DNA from 3 places in the Peribacillus frigoritolerans genome. Region 1 is predicted to be linked to each of the others. Evidence: riboswitches for the same ligand, from Rfam matches in the RefSeq annotation. Region 1 holds a riboswitch; each other region holds the start of a gene.

Region 1 (4,299 bases):
CGTACTGAATGGCTTCTGATCACCCGGACTGAAAATTGCTTCATCATTCTCTGGATTCCATAGGCTGTAAATACTCATGATCGTATCTTCCTCCTTTGGATGAGAAGACTAGTAATTCCCATGTTTGATTATCATCCAACTCTTCAATTGACTCTAACGCTGATCACCGGGACTAAAAACCGCTGCGTCATTCTCTTTGTTCCATTGGCTTCTGATTGTACTCATCATGCACTATCATCTCCTTTGGTGAGAATGTCTTACAGTATTCATATACCCGGATGGGACAGGTTAAAACATATATTTCAAAAAAAGACATGATTATATCCAGAAATCCATTATTTTTTTCAGGTATATATTGACGTAATAAATACAACGCTTTTTACTATCAAACAGTTTGTATTCTTGTTCGCCAATATTTCCAACCTTTATGCATAGTTTGCAATCAGATTTTTTATATCTATATGGCTTGATGAAATAATTTAGCTTTGAGATCTGCGTTTTCTCCATCAAAAAATCAATTGTTCTTAACCAACAGAAAAAAACCCCTGTTACTCCGCGGAAGGACCGCTTGTAACAGGGGTTTATAATTAGCGTCCCAGATAGGAATCGAACCTACGACCTACAGCTTAGGAGGCTGTCGCTCTATCCTGCTGAGCTACTGGGACATATAAAAAAGTCGACGACTTATTTATTATATTTCTTATAGGCAAACTTTTCAAGCTAATAGCACATACTTATGAAAAAAAATCCTCACTCTCGTCTTTCCCTTTTTTTCATTTAATGGAATACTTTATTAATCGCTAGTTTTCTGGTACTATTTCACTATAAAAAATTAGGAGAATGATAGTGGGAAAATATAGAGTTTTATGGATGGTTGCATTGCTGGGGATTTTGATTTTACCTGGATGCTCACAATGGATTTTAGAAGGTATAGGCACAAAGACTGCTGCACCGATTGCGGAAGATGAAATTGAAGTGGCCGAAGCGGCGGAGAATGGGGAAGGGCAGGAATTGGAGGGCAAAATCGATACGGAAGACTGGATAACGGTCGAGTCCGACGTCCAGCTTCCAATCTTGATGTATCACAGCATTTCTGAAGGTAATCGCCTTCGGGTTCCAAGGGAGGAATTCCGGTCTCAGATGGCTTGGCTTCGGGAGAATGGCTACTATACATTATCCCCTGAAGAAGCATTCCTCGTATTAACCGAGAATCGGATGCCAAGTGAGAAGTGCGTCTGGCTTACTTTTGATGATGGCTATACAGATAACTTCACGGAGGCTTTTCCGATAATAAAAGAAAATGATATGAAAGCAACTGTCTTCATGATCGGGAAGTCCATTGATAAAGGTCATCACCTGACTGAAAATCAAATGATGGAGATGAGCAGGAATGGGATTTCGATCGAAAGCCATACTATCAACCATTTGGAGCTGAACCGCATGACGGCAGAGCAGCAAGAAGCTGAAATGGTCCAGTCGAAGGAGCTATTCGACCGTATTCTCGACCAGGACACGACAGTGCTTTCCTATCCGGTTGGCCGGTATAACGAAGAGACTCTCAGGCTGTCAGAGGAAGCTGGATACAAGATGGCAGTCACTACCGAACCTGGGGGAGCTTCAAGGGAACAAGGGATGCATGCCCTGCATCGAGTTCGGATTTCACCCGGGTTATCAGTCGATGGGTTTGCGTCACTGATTGAAAATGCTTCAAATCATTGAAGGTGGCAGGGGCATTTCGAACCTGTTCAGAAAAATCATTTAATAATCGATTCTTACATGGTGTATAATGAAGGCAGTGAAAATTATATACATATGAACGATTTGGTGTCGTAATGACTTAAAAGGGAAGCTGGTGAAATGCCAGCGCGGTCCCGCCACTGTATATGGGAGCTGACGGCTGTGTACCACTGTATGAGATATGGGAAGGTGCCGTTGACGATGACCATGAGCCAGGAGACCTGCCAAAATTCGTACACCTGTAACCTACGCGGATGGGAAGGTGTGTGGCAGACCATAAGAAGTCCGTAATGATATTGTTGCCATACAAGCACCTTCCGTTTAACGGGAGGTGCTTTTTGTTTTGGGGGCATCTTCCGAGATTATGAGGTGGAAAGAAATTAAATAAAAAGATTGTGGGGAATGAAAATGAAGAAAATTTTTGGTCTGATACTGTTGATGTTGCTTGTTGCAGGCATGATGGTCGGCTGCAGTGACACTACTGATGAAGGAAAAGAAAAGCAGCAAACGAATCATGCTCAACACGAAGCTTTCCCGATTACGATTAAAGATGCAACTGGGGAAAAAGTAACGATAGAACAAAAACCGAAGAAAATCGTTTCGTTAATACCAAGTAATACGGAAGTGGTCTTTGCACTTGGTTTGGGTAAAAAGGTCATTGGTGTTTCCGATAATGATAATTACCCGGAAGAAACGAAGGAAATTGAAAAAGTTGGCGGAATGGAAATGAACACGGAGCTGATTGTCTCCATGAAGCCTGACCTTGTTCTTGCGCATGCATCAAGTGCCCATAATTCGAATGAGGGTTTACAACAGCTTAAGGATGCTGGAATAGATGTCCTCGTAGTCAATGATGCACAAAGCTTTGACCAAGTCTATGAGTCTATTGAAATGATTGGACAGGCAACGGGTGAACATGACAAGGCAAACGAAATCGTTGCGGATATGAAAACGAAGCTCAAGGATATCGAGGAAAAAGCCAAATCCGTAAAGGAAGAGGATAGGAAGACAGTTTTAGTGGAGGTTTCGCCTTCACCGGAAATATACACACCGGGAAAAAATACTTTCATGAATGAGATGCTTAATATTATTTCAGCGGATAATGCTGCTGCTGATTTGGACGGTTGGGCAAAAATTGATGAAGAGTCGATGATTGCTGCAAATCCTGATGTCATCATTACAACTTATGGTTATTATACGAAAGATTCAGTAAGTGAAGTGAAGGGCCGAAAAGGATGGCAAGACGTAAATGCTGTTAAGAATGGCAAAGTCTTTGATGTCCATTCTGACTTGGTGACCCGTTCCGGTCCACGCTTGATAGAGGGAGTAGAGGAACTTGCCAAATCAGTCTATCCGAACCAATTTAACAACTAAATGGACGTTTGCTTATTTGATTGCGTTGTTAATTTTGTTATTCGCAATGACGATAGGCATTTCCTTTGGTTCGGTGTCAGTACCGATTCCCGTACTTTTACAAATAATCGGCAAGGAGATCTTTCATTTGCCGATTTCTGCTGATCCGGATGTGATGCTGACGAATATCGTGATGAACATCCGCTTGCCGCGTGTGTTGCTTGCGGGTTTGGTCGGGGCATCGCTTGCGATTGCGGGTGCGGCATTTCAGGGGCTGCTCCGGAACCCGCTCGCTGATCCTTACACATTAGGTATTTCATCAGGAGCATCGGTCGGCGCCGTATTGACAATATTCTTGAATATATCACTGCCGTTCATCGGTTTATACACTCTTCCGGCACTGAGCATCTTATGCTCAGTGCTCACGATGCTCTGCGTATTGACTTTTGCAAAAAAAATGGATCGATCGATGAAAGTGGAAACGATCATTTTAACGGGAATCATTTTCAGCTCGTTTTTAAGTGCATTCATTTCATTGATGATTGCGCTGACGGGTGATGAATTAAGACAAATCATCGGCTGGCTGATGGGAAGCGTTTCAATGCGCGGATGGAATTATATTGCAATCATTTTGCCGTTTTTTATTCTTGGTTCGTTTATCTTGATCATGAATACAAGTGAATTGAATGCGATGACTTTTGGGGAAGACCGGGCAAAACACTTAGGTGTGAATGTTAAGCGGCGGAAAATGTGGATCTTGATAGCCGGTTCGACATTGACAGGGGCAGCGGTTGCCGTTTCAGGGGCGATTGGCTTTGTAGGATTGGTCATTCCTCATTTTGTCCGAAAGATATGGGGACCTGACCATAAACATTTGCTTCCGCTGTCATTGTTGATAGGAAGCGGATTTCTAATTTTGGCTGACTTTGTAGCACGGACGGTCATTGCCCCATCGGAACTGCCGATCGGGGTGATCACCTCACTTATCGGGGCACCTGCATTTGCGCTGATTTTATTAAAGAGACGGAGAGAAGGGTAAAAACGGATGCTTGAAGTTAAAGGGTTAACAGGTGGATATGACAACAAAGCTGTTTTGGACTCTGTCTCTTTTGATGTACATAAAGGAGAATTATTCGGGATTCTTGGTCCTAATGGCAGCGGAAAAACGACGCTCTTAGGAATGCTTAGCGGGGTGCTCGATTATAAGGG
Region 2 (4,299 bases), 1.2 Mb from region 1:
TAATCACTATAAAGACCCTTTCCATTATTCTTGATATCATCGGAGAGACCTGAGTTTTCATTACTAAAATAGCTGAAAATATCTCCTATCAAAGGAATGCTTTTAGCAGAAGCGGTAAACGAGAGTCCAATCGTTGCGGTGGATAACCCGAATATAATAGAAGCAGCCAGAACATTCTTTTGCCAGCGTTTCATTTTTTTCTTCTTGCTTATTGATTTTTTTAGGGTTCTTTTGACTTTAGCTTTTTCTAGTTCGCTGACTTCTATTTCCTTAAATTCAGTTTCGTCTATGTCTATATCATTTAATAATTCATAAATATCCTTCATACGACACTGCCTCCTAACTTAAGATTCGTAGCTTTTTGACTTAGCTTCTTTTTTCCCCTATAAATTCGATTATCTATTGATGCTTTGGTCAACCCGAGTTTTATCGAGATATCCTCATTTTTTAAACCAAGAAAGTACTTCATGATAAAAATATCCCGATCTACAGGTTCTAAAAGGTCAATTAACTGAAGCAGTTCTTTTCTGTCTTCCAGTATAATCAGTTCGTCTTCTGCAGATTTTTCTGGATCTACTTCTGTGTAACCTGATGTAAGCTCCATTTTCTTCATGGCTTTTCGGTAATAATCAATCGCTTTAAACTTAGCGATCGCACAAATCCATTTTCTGAAATCAGTTGTATCCCCATGGAACTTTATTGAATTGTTCCAGATTGAAAGAAAAATATCATTGATGCATTCTTCCATGACACCGTCGTTCCTAAGAGGAGAGAGAACCTTATATGTTACCCCCTTGATTAGTGGCAAATAGGTATCCACTATAAATTCCAATGCGTCTTCTTCTTGGCGTTGCAACCGCTCGATAAAATTTTTATTCGTAGACTTCATGACATGATTCCCCTTGTTTTTTGTAAAAGCTTTTACACTTTATACAACGTATATAAAAATATTTATTCTCAACTTTTTTGGGGTTTTTATAGAAATTAGTAGATACGATGGTTCCATTAAAATTTGGAATGATATGGTATAGAGGGTATCAAATTTTGTCAGTATGCGACAGTGTTATCCATATAAACGGTTTTCAATATATATTTATCAGGGAGGATAAGCCCTTGGTTTTCTTGAATGATATATCAGGCCGCATATGCTTAGCGTTTTTTTGAAAGGATGAAAGAATGATGGATATATACATTGAAAGGCTTAATGAACGGGATGCACAAGCGTTATTTGCATTTGAATGCAATAATAGAAGGTTTTTCGAGCAAACAGTTCCAAGCCGGGGAGATGATTATTATAGCTCTGGAACGTTTGGAATCAGGCATAAGGAATTATTAAAAGAGCAAGAAGATGCTATCTCCTCTTTTTATTTGATTAAGGATGGTTCAGGCATAATCGTCGGCAGGATTAATCTTGTGGATATCGACCCTATTAAGGGGACGGCTCATGTCGGTTATAGAATCGGTGAAGCGTTTACGCAAAAAGGGATTGCGAACGAAGCTTTAAAGCTTTTGGTCAATCTGGCGCCGGAATTAAATGTGACTCAAATACATGCCAAAACGACAAGCGACAATATCGCTTCCCAAAAGGTTTTAGTGAAAAACGGTTTTGAACGGATTTCGATTAATGAGGAAATTAGTGCGGATACTGGTCAAAAGCTAACTTTCTACCATTATAGAAAGAATCTATAAATCCATATTCCTCTATTAATAGACCGCATTCCCATTTTTTTAATTGTGAAAAGATGGGGAGTATACTATACTAACGTTGTATTTAATGTTTGGAAAATTTTGCGAAGTTCATATATTTGCCGCTGGGTGCCTTTGTGTGAACAAAGGGTAACAGGGAATCGGGTGCAAATCCCGAGTGGTCGCGCCACTGTAACCAAGGAGTTTTCTTTCAGGATGTCACTTGACTCAGTCAGGGAAGACGAAAGGAAATGTTGATTTGGAAGCCAGGAGACCTACCCAGTGAGCATCACCAATTTTTCCTTCGCTGAGAGGAGAGGTGTTCGAGAGTAAGAAAAGGCGGACTTAGGTCCTTCCGTATTTTTTGGCCTATACTCGTAACTCCATTCTTTGTTAAAAGGATTGGGGTTTTTTTGTGTGTTTTTTTGAAGGAGGATATCATCATTGGAAGAGTCATTGGTTAGAAGCTCATTGAAAGAGAATGAGGATATGCTTGACCATTTTGAGAGAAATGCCAAGCGCAGGTTTCGTTTCCTGATATTTTTCTTGCTGTGCATTCTTTTATTATCGATTACATTCGCTGTTACCCTTGGGCCAGTTAAGATGTCAGCAATAACGGTTTGGAAGATCGCCTTAGGGCATCTTCCTTTTATCGGTGATTCTCTGGAGGTGAATTGGAGTATCGCACAAGAGCGGATCATTTGGGATATCCGTCTGCCCCGTGTATTGCTCGGTGCGGTGGTAGGTGCGGGATTATCCGTAGTGGGTGTCGTCATCCAGGCCTTGGTGCGCAATTCACTTGCAGATCCGTATATCCTGGGCATTTCATCTGGTTCTTCTGTTGCGGCAACCCTTGTCATTCTTTTTGGGGCGCTGCCTATATTCGGACAATATGCGTTATCATTCGGTGCATTCCTGGGGGCCATGGCTGCGATGCTTTCCGTTTATTTATTGGCTCAAGTGGGAGGGAGAATTCAAACGACAAGGCTGTTATTGGCGGGTGTAGCCATATCGATGATCATGTCTGCCGTCACTAATTTCATTGTCACTCTTGCACCAAAAGATTCCGGCATCCGTGAAGCGATGTTTTGGATGATGGGCAGCTTAGCGGGTGCAAAATGGGAATACATACCGATTCCAGCGGTTGTGGTGCTTGTGGTTTCATTGTTCCTTATCGTACAATCCCGCTCCCTTAATATCTTATTGATGGGCGAAGAAGTCGCCGCGACGCTCGGAGTCAATATGGAAGCCTTCCGTAAAGTTCTGATCATCATTACGTCCCTTGTTACGGGGACAGTTGTGGCTGTAAGCGGTTCGATTGGGTTCATCGGTCTGGTAGTACCACATTTAGCCCGGCTATTGGCCGGGACAGACCATAAACGTGTTCTTTCATGCAGCATATTGATTGGCATGATCCTCGTCATTTGGTCAGATGTATGTGCCCGGCTGGTCCTGGCACCTCAAGAACTTCCGATTGGCGTTGTCACCGCACTTTGCGGAGGGCCATTCTTCATTTGGCTTTTGCGGCGAAGTTCATATTCATTTGGAGGTGGGGGCAAGTGAGATTAGCTATTGAAGAAGTATCCTATTCAATTCTGGACACTCCTATCATTGAGGAAATAACCCTTCATATAAAAACTGGGCAGTTCGTTGGGCTGATCGGCCCGAATGGGAGCGGGAAATCCACACTATTAAAAAATGCTTCCCGGATTTTGGAGCCGCATACGGGATCTGTTCACCTCGACGGCCGTGACCTTTACCGGCTTTCACAGAAACAAACAGCCCGGGAAATGGCGGTTGTCAGTCAGGAAACATCCCTGACCTTTGACTTTAGTGTACAAGAGATGGTTTGGATGGGAAGGCATCCTCATAAGCGGTTATTTCAGGGAGATACGGAGAAAGATAGACGAATCGTCAATCATGCATTAGCTCGCGTCGAAATGAGTGGATTTGAAGACAGGAGTTTCATGAGTTTGTCGGGTGGTGAGAAACAACGTGTCCTCATAGCACGCGCCCTAGCCCAGGAAGCGAACATCATCATCCTGGATGAACCAACGAATCATTTAGACATCCGGCATCAGCTCCAATTGCTGGACCTTGTTAAAAAGCTGGACGTTACCGTCTTGACGGCCCTGCATGATATAAATTTGGCAGCCATGTATTGTGATCATATATATGTCATCCAAAATGGCAAAGTGATCACATCCGGAACACCAGAAGCTGTATTGACGACAAAAATGATAAGGAAGGTGTTCGGGGTGGAAACGGAAATCGGCATACACCCCATCACGCAAAAGACGCATATCACCTTTTTAGCACATATATAAAAAAAACAATAGATATGAGGGGAAAATATATGACTGGTTACCGAAAGATTTTGTTAAGCATCAGTTTTTTTTTGGCAATGATGATATTGGGCGCTTGCAATAACTCCGAGGAAGCTTCAAAGGACGGAGGTAAACAGAGTGAAAAAAGTGGAAAAGAAACGGTGGTCATCAAGAATCTGGATCATGAATTCACCTATGCAGAGGCCCCAAAACGTGCGGTTTCGCTAAATCAGCATGCGACGGAAATCATGCTTGCATTGGGGTTGCAGGATTCAATGGCAGGTAC
Region 3 (4,299 bases), 2.5 Mb from region 1:
AACTTCCCTTTTCGGAAGACAATCCCGATATCATCCATCACAGCACTATAACAAGCCATCCCACACCCATTAAAACCGATGTTCAGTTCCTTGGGCATTTTCATTCCGCCAAGCACCCGGTGTATTTCATCCGCATAAGGAATGGATTCCGCTTTTTCACCATCACAGAAATCACAGGCTTTTAATGTCAGTACATCTCCAATCGGCGACAAAAGAAAGTTTGCTGATTGCAATTTCCCCGTAATGACTTCCGGCTCCGTTGTCGGAATCTTTAAGACGATTTTATGATTTGGCGTGTATTCCATCGTTCCCTTTTCCCCGACAACTTCCGCAAGTGTCATCATTTGTTTGGGAGTGAATTGTTTATTCGCCACACCTGGACTAACCGCAAGTTCGAATACCGACTCCATTTTTTGCTGAACAATCGGCTGAATGGATTGCTTAACGGTTTGACCCTTGACTCTTGACAGGGCCTCCATTGCCATTTCAAAGGAAGCTGGCTTCTTTTCTGGTGCTTTTGTAAGTAATCCAACTCCTCCAGCGGACTCGGTTAAGGCTTCTTGATCTAATGCCCACGGTTCCGCTTCTTTTTGCAGTCGCTGATGCGGCTTCAATGTTTGCTTTTCCGAATTCAAAGTATATTTTCTCTGATAGCCTCTTGGTGTGATGATTTTGTCATCATATAAAAAGGTGGATGAATTACCGATAATGACGGTGGTCAACATTCCAATATCGTGATTCAACATATCCTGCAAATTGGTTATAACAACATCCTGCCTATCGCGATAAGCACTTTTCACCAACCCGACAGGTGTATCCGGCGAGCGGTAGCGAAGGAGAATTTTCTGAGTTTCAACAATTTGCCGGGTCCGCCTGCCGCTTCGCGGATTATAAAGTGCAATGACAAAGTCTGCCATTGCAGCTGCTTCAACCCTTTTAGCGATCAGTTCCCAAGGAGTTAAATGATCACTGAGGCTGATCGTACACGAATCGTGCATGACTGGTGCCCCAAGTAAAGACGCACATGAGTTGATTGCAGAAATGCCAGGAATGACTTCAATGCCCACTCCAGTTTCTTCTTTCCAGCCTTTTTCAATCAATACTTCATAAACCAACCCTGCCATCCCGTAAACTCCGGCATCCCCACTGGAAATCACCGCCACTTTCTTTCCCAGCTCCGCTTGTTTCACTGCTTCCTGTGCACGTGATACCTCTTCAGTCATCCCCGTACTAATGATCGTTTGATTTGTAAGCAGTCCCTGAATGAGTTCAACATAAGTTTTATAACCAATGATGTAGTCACTTTCTTGAAGGGCTTCGACGGCACGTTTGGTAATGTGTTCAAAATTCCCGGGCCCAAAGCCCACGACGAATAATTTACCGTTTGTACTCATTAAGACATCTCCTTTTACGCTTTGTTCTTTGAAATACCCGTATGAGCAGGAAAATCTGGATTAGGGGTCATTTCGCCATCATTGAATTTATAGATCATCTGTGGAACAAACTCACCCTCATCGATATTACTGACGATCTGCCGACCGAAATCAGGCGTTTCCACTCGATACCAGTTTCCTTGGGGATAGGCAATCACAACGCAGGCATCCTTACATCTTCCGTTACAGCGTGTCCTGGTTGTATGGATTTTCAGATCCAGTCCTTTTAAAGCAATTTCATCGCGAATCGCTTGGGTTACTTCTTCCCCGCCCTTTTTCATGCAGCTGCTCCCATTACAAATCAACAGATGCGTATTTGTACCCGTCAAATTCCAAGTAGTCATCTTCTTCCTCCTGAGTTCAGGGAAAAGGCAAAATAAAAAACCTTAACATTAGAGTCAAGGTTTTAAAAAAACTATATGAATGGGGAGCCTAAGGCAAGCATGCCAAATCCTCCCAAAATCGTCATAGTCCTTCTACCTTTCCCTCCGAAAAGTATCATGCAATTTTAAAAGCAGGTTTCCTGGCTTACGCTTCATTTTACTTTGTCCCTTCCCGGCATCAGGCCAGTGGCTATCGACAATTTCATCAGCGTTTACAGTAGCGGGGGCTGCATCGGATTTTCACCGATTTCCCTATTATCCCTTGCTTATTCACACAAGGGCACTTTTAAAATGAAATATTTGGTTTTATTATACATTTCTAACTAACTTAATCTATCATATAACAACTTTATCAAAATTCAATAGTTTATTCCGACTGTTTAGAAAAGTTTAATAGTGTAAAACCAGTTACAATCCTTTCCTCGCAACAAACTTCGTCCCGAAAAAAAAAAGATAGTGTAGCTGGAATAATTTCTTTATGGTAAACTATACGAGAATTTTCAAAATAATTACATAAGTTTCATGGTGTTGAATTTCTCGGAATTCAGCTTAAAAGGGAAGCCGGTGAAAATCCGGAGCGGTCCCGCCACTGTAAAGGGAAGTTCCATTACTTTAATCCACTGTCAAATGAGATGGGAAGGATGTAATGGGATGATGAACCAAAGCCAGGAGACCTGCCATGAAGCGTGAAACTGTTTCAGCCTACGAGGATGGGCGTGCGGATCAGGCAGAATGGCCCATGGTTGGTTCATGCTGCACAATTCCTGTTCATTACGCACTTCTTTCCTTTGAGAGAAGTGCTTTTTATTTTGGGCGCCGCTTTTCTTCTCAAGATTGATCAGAAAAATTAAAAGTGTTGAAAGGAGAAAGAATGAAAAGAACCAATTGGAAAATTATTTATTTTGTCATTTTACTGCTTTTTGTTCCAAAACGGGCATTGGCCATGCATATCATGGAGGGCTTTTTACCCATAGAATGGGCTATATTCTGGTGGGCCTTGACGCTTCCATTTTTAATCTTGGGTTACCGGTCCATTAGGTCCAAAGTAAGGGAAAACCCAGAAACAAAAATGATACTTGGCCTATCGGGCGCATTTGTATTTATTTTATCGGCCTTAAAAATCCCTTCCGTTACCGGAAGTTCTTCGCACCCTACCGGAGTTGGTTTGGGTTCCATATTATTCGGACCATTGGCCATGAGTGTCGTTGGCTCCATCGTTCTGTTATTTCAAGCTGTATTACTGGCTCACGGAGGATTGACGACATTAGGAGCCAATGCATTTTCCATGGCCGTTTGCGGACCGTTCATTGCTTACTTTGTCTTCAAGGGTGCAACTAAATTGGGGTGGTCTTTTTCACTTGCCGTTTTCTTGGCAGCTGCTTTTGGAGATTTAGGAACCTATGTGGTCACTTCCGTTCAACTTGCTCTTGCGTTTCCATCCGAGGTAGGAGGATTCATGGCCTCTTTCAGTAAATTTGCAGGGATTTTTGCCCTGACCCAAATTCCCTTGGCAATCAGTGAGGGGTTATTGACAGTCGTCGTGATGAATTTCTTGAAAAAATACAATCTAGGTGAATTGAAATTGCTGCGAGTTTTATCCAAGGAGGCCCGTTAATATGAAAAAAAGTCTACTGCTGCTTTTCCTGGTTGTCATTCTTGCAACCATACCGTTAATCACCCAACAAGGAACGGAATTTGGCGGTGCCGACGGCGAAGCTGAGGAAGCCATCACTAAGATCCATCCGGAATACAAGCCATGGTTCAACAGTATTTGGGAGCCGCCAGGTGCAGAAACCGAAAGCTTATTATTTGCGCTTCAAGCTGCAATCGGAGCCGGTTTCATTGGATACTTCATTGGCGTGATGAGACAAAGGAATAAGCAAACCAAACAAGAATTGGCAGAAAAATCGAAGCATGTTACTCATTGATAAATATGCCTATTTCAATGGGCTAAAGGATGTACATCCGTTGGAAAAGATGGTTTTTGCACTTTCCCTTTTGCTGTTTTCGTTAACGGTAAGGGATATGGCCGTTTCGCTCATCACTTTTACGGTGATGAGCGCTTTAATCATTTTTGCGGCAAAAATCCCGCTTTCCTATTATCTTAAATTACTTCTATTGCCAGGATTTTTTATACTATCTGGAACAATTACCATCCTTTTTTCTTTCACAAGTAAATTTACATCGATATCGAATATATGGTGGTCCTGGAAGGTCGGGAACTGGCAAATATTCATAAGCGATGACAGCGTCGGTACAGTGGCCAATTTGATCACTGTCGTATTGGGCAGCATCAGCTGTTTATATTTCCTTACCTTAACTACACCCATTACCGTCATCCTATCCGTGCTGCGAAAATTTAAAGTGCCTTCCTTATTGATCGATTTAATAGAATTGACCTATCGCTTCATCTTTATTTTTTTAGATACAGCTTTGGCCATTCACCAAGCACAAGCTTCACGGTTGGGGTATGTTTCATTAAG

What was found. A riboswitch is a leader RNA that binds a small molecule or an ion and turns the genes downstream of it on or off. The one in region 1 is predicted to bind cobalamin.
Region 2: linked by a shared signal. The riboswitch ahead of ABOA58_RS21165 (FecCD family ABC transporter permease) and the one ahead of ABOA58_RS27140 (ABC transporter substrate-binding protein) in region 1 are both predicted to bind cobalamin.
Region 3: linked by a shared signal. The riboswitch ahead of ABOA58_RS11625 ((2Fe-2S) ferredoxin domain-containing protein) and the one ahead of ABOA58_RS27140 (ABC transporter substrate-binding protein) in region 1 are both predicted to bind cobalamin.

What each region holds. Positions count from the first base shown of each region.
Region 1 covers NZ_CP158190.1:5,470,451-5,474,749, reverse strand. Annotated here, with positions in the region: tRNA gene ABOA58_RS27150 (tRNA-Arg) at 592-665, opposite strand; gene ABOA58_RS27145 (polysaccharide deacetylase family protein) at 841-1,719, shown strand; cobalamin riboswitch at 1,806-1,980, shown strand; gene ABOA58_RS27140 (ABC transporter substrate-binding protein) at 2,140-3,111, shown strand; gene ABOA58_RS27135 (FecCD family ABC transporter permease) at 3,074-4,129, shown strand; gene ABOA58_RS27130 (heme ABC transporter ATP-binding protein) at 4,136-4,299, shown strand, end outside.
Region 2 covers NZ_CP158190.1:4,320,163-4,324,461, reverse strand. Annotated here, with positions in the region: gene ABOA58_RS21180 (DUF4179 domain-containing protein) at 1-326, opposite strand, end outside; gene ABOA58_RS21175 (sigma-70 family RNA polymerase sigma factor) at 323-889, opposite strand; gene ABOA58_RS21170 (GNAT family N-acetyltransferase) at 1,180-1,689, shown strand; cobalamin riboswitch at 1,797-1,983, shown strand; gene ABOA58_RS21165 (FecCD family ABC transporter permease) at 2,176-3,249, shown strand; gene ABOA58_RS21160 (heme ABC transporter ATP-binding protein) at 3,246-4,013, shown strand; gene ABOA58_RS21155 (ABC transporter substrate-binding protein) at 4,043-4,299, shown strand, end outside.
Region 3 covers NZ_CP158190.1:2,369,648-2,373,946, reverse strand. Annotated here, with positions in the region: gene cobJ (precorrin-3B C(17)-methyltransferase) at 1-1,394, opposite strand, end outside; gene ABOA58_RS11625 ((2Fe-2S) ferredoxin domain-containing protein) at 1,409-1,777, opposite strand; cobalamin riboswitch at 1,930-2,119, opposite strand; cobalamin riboswitch at 2,323-2,512, shown strand; gene ABOA58_RS11620 (hypothetical protein) at 2,496-2,654, shown strand; gene ABOA58_RS11615 (energy-coupling factor ABC transporter permease) at 2,688-3,431, shown strand; gene ABOA58_RS11610 (energy-coupling factor ABC transporter substrate-binding protein) at 3,433-3,744, shown strand; gene cbiQ (cobalt ECF transporter T component CbiQ) at 3,731-4,299, shown strand, end outside.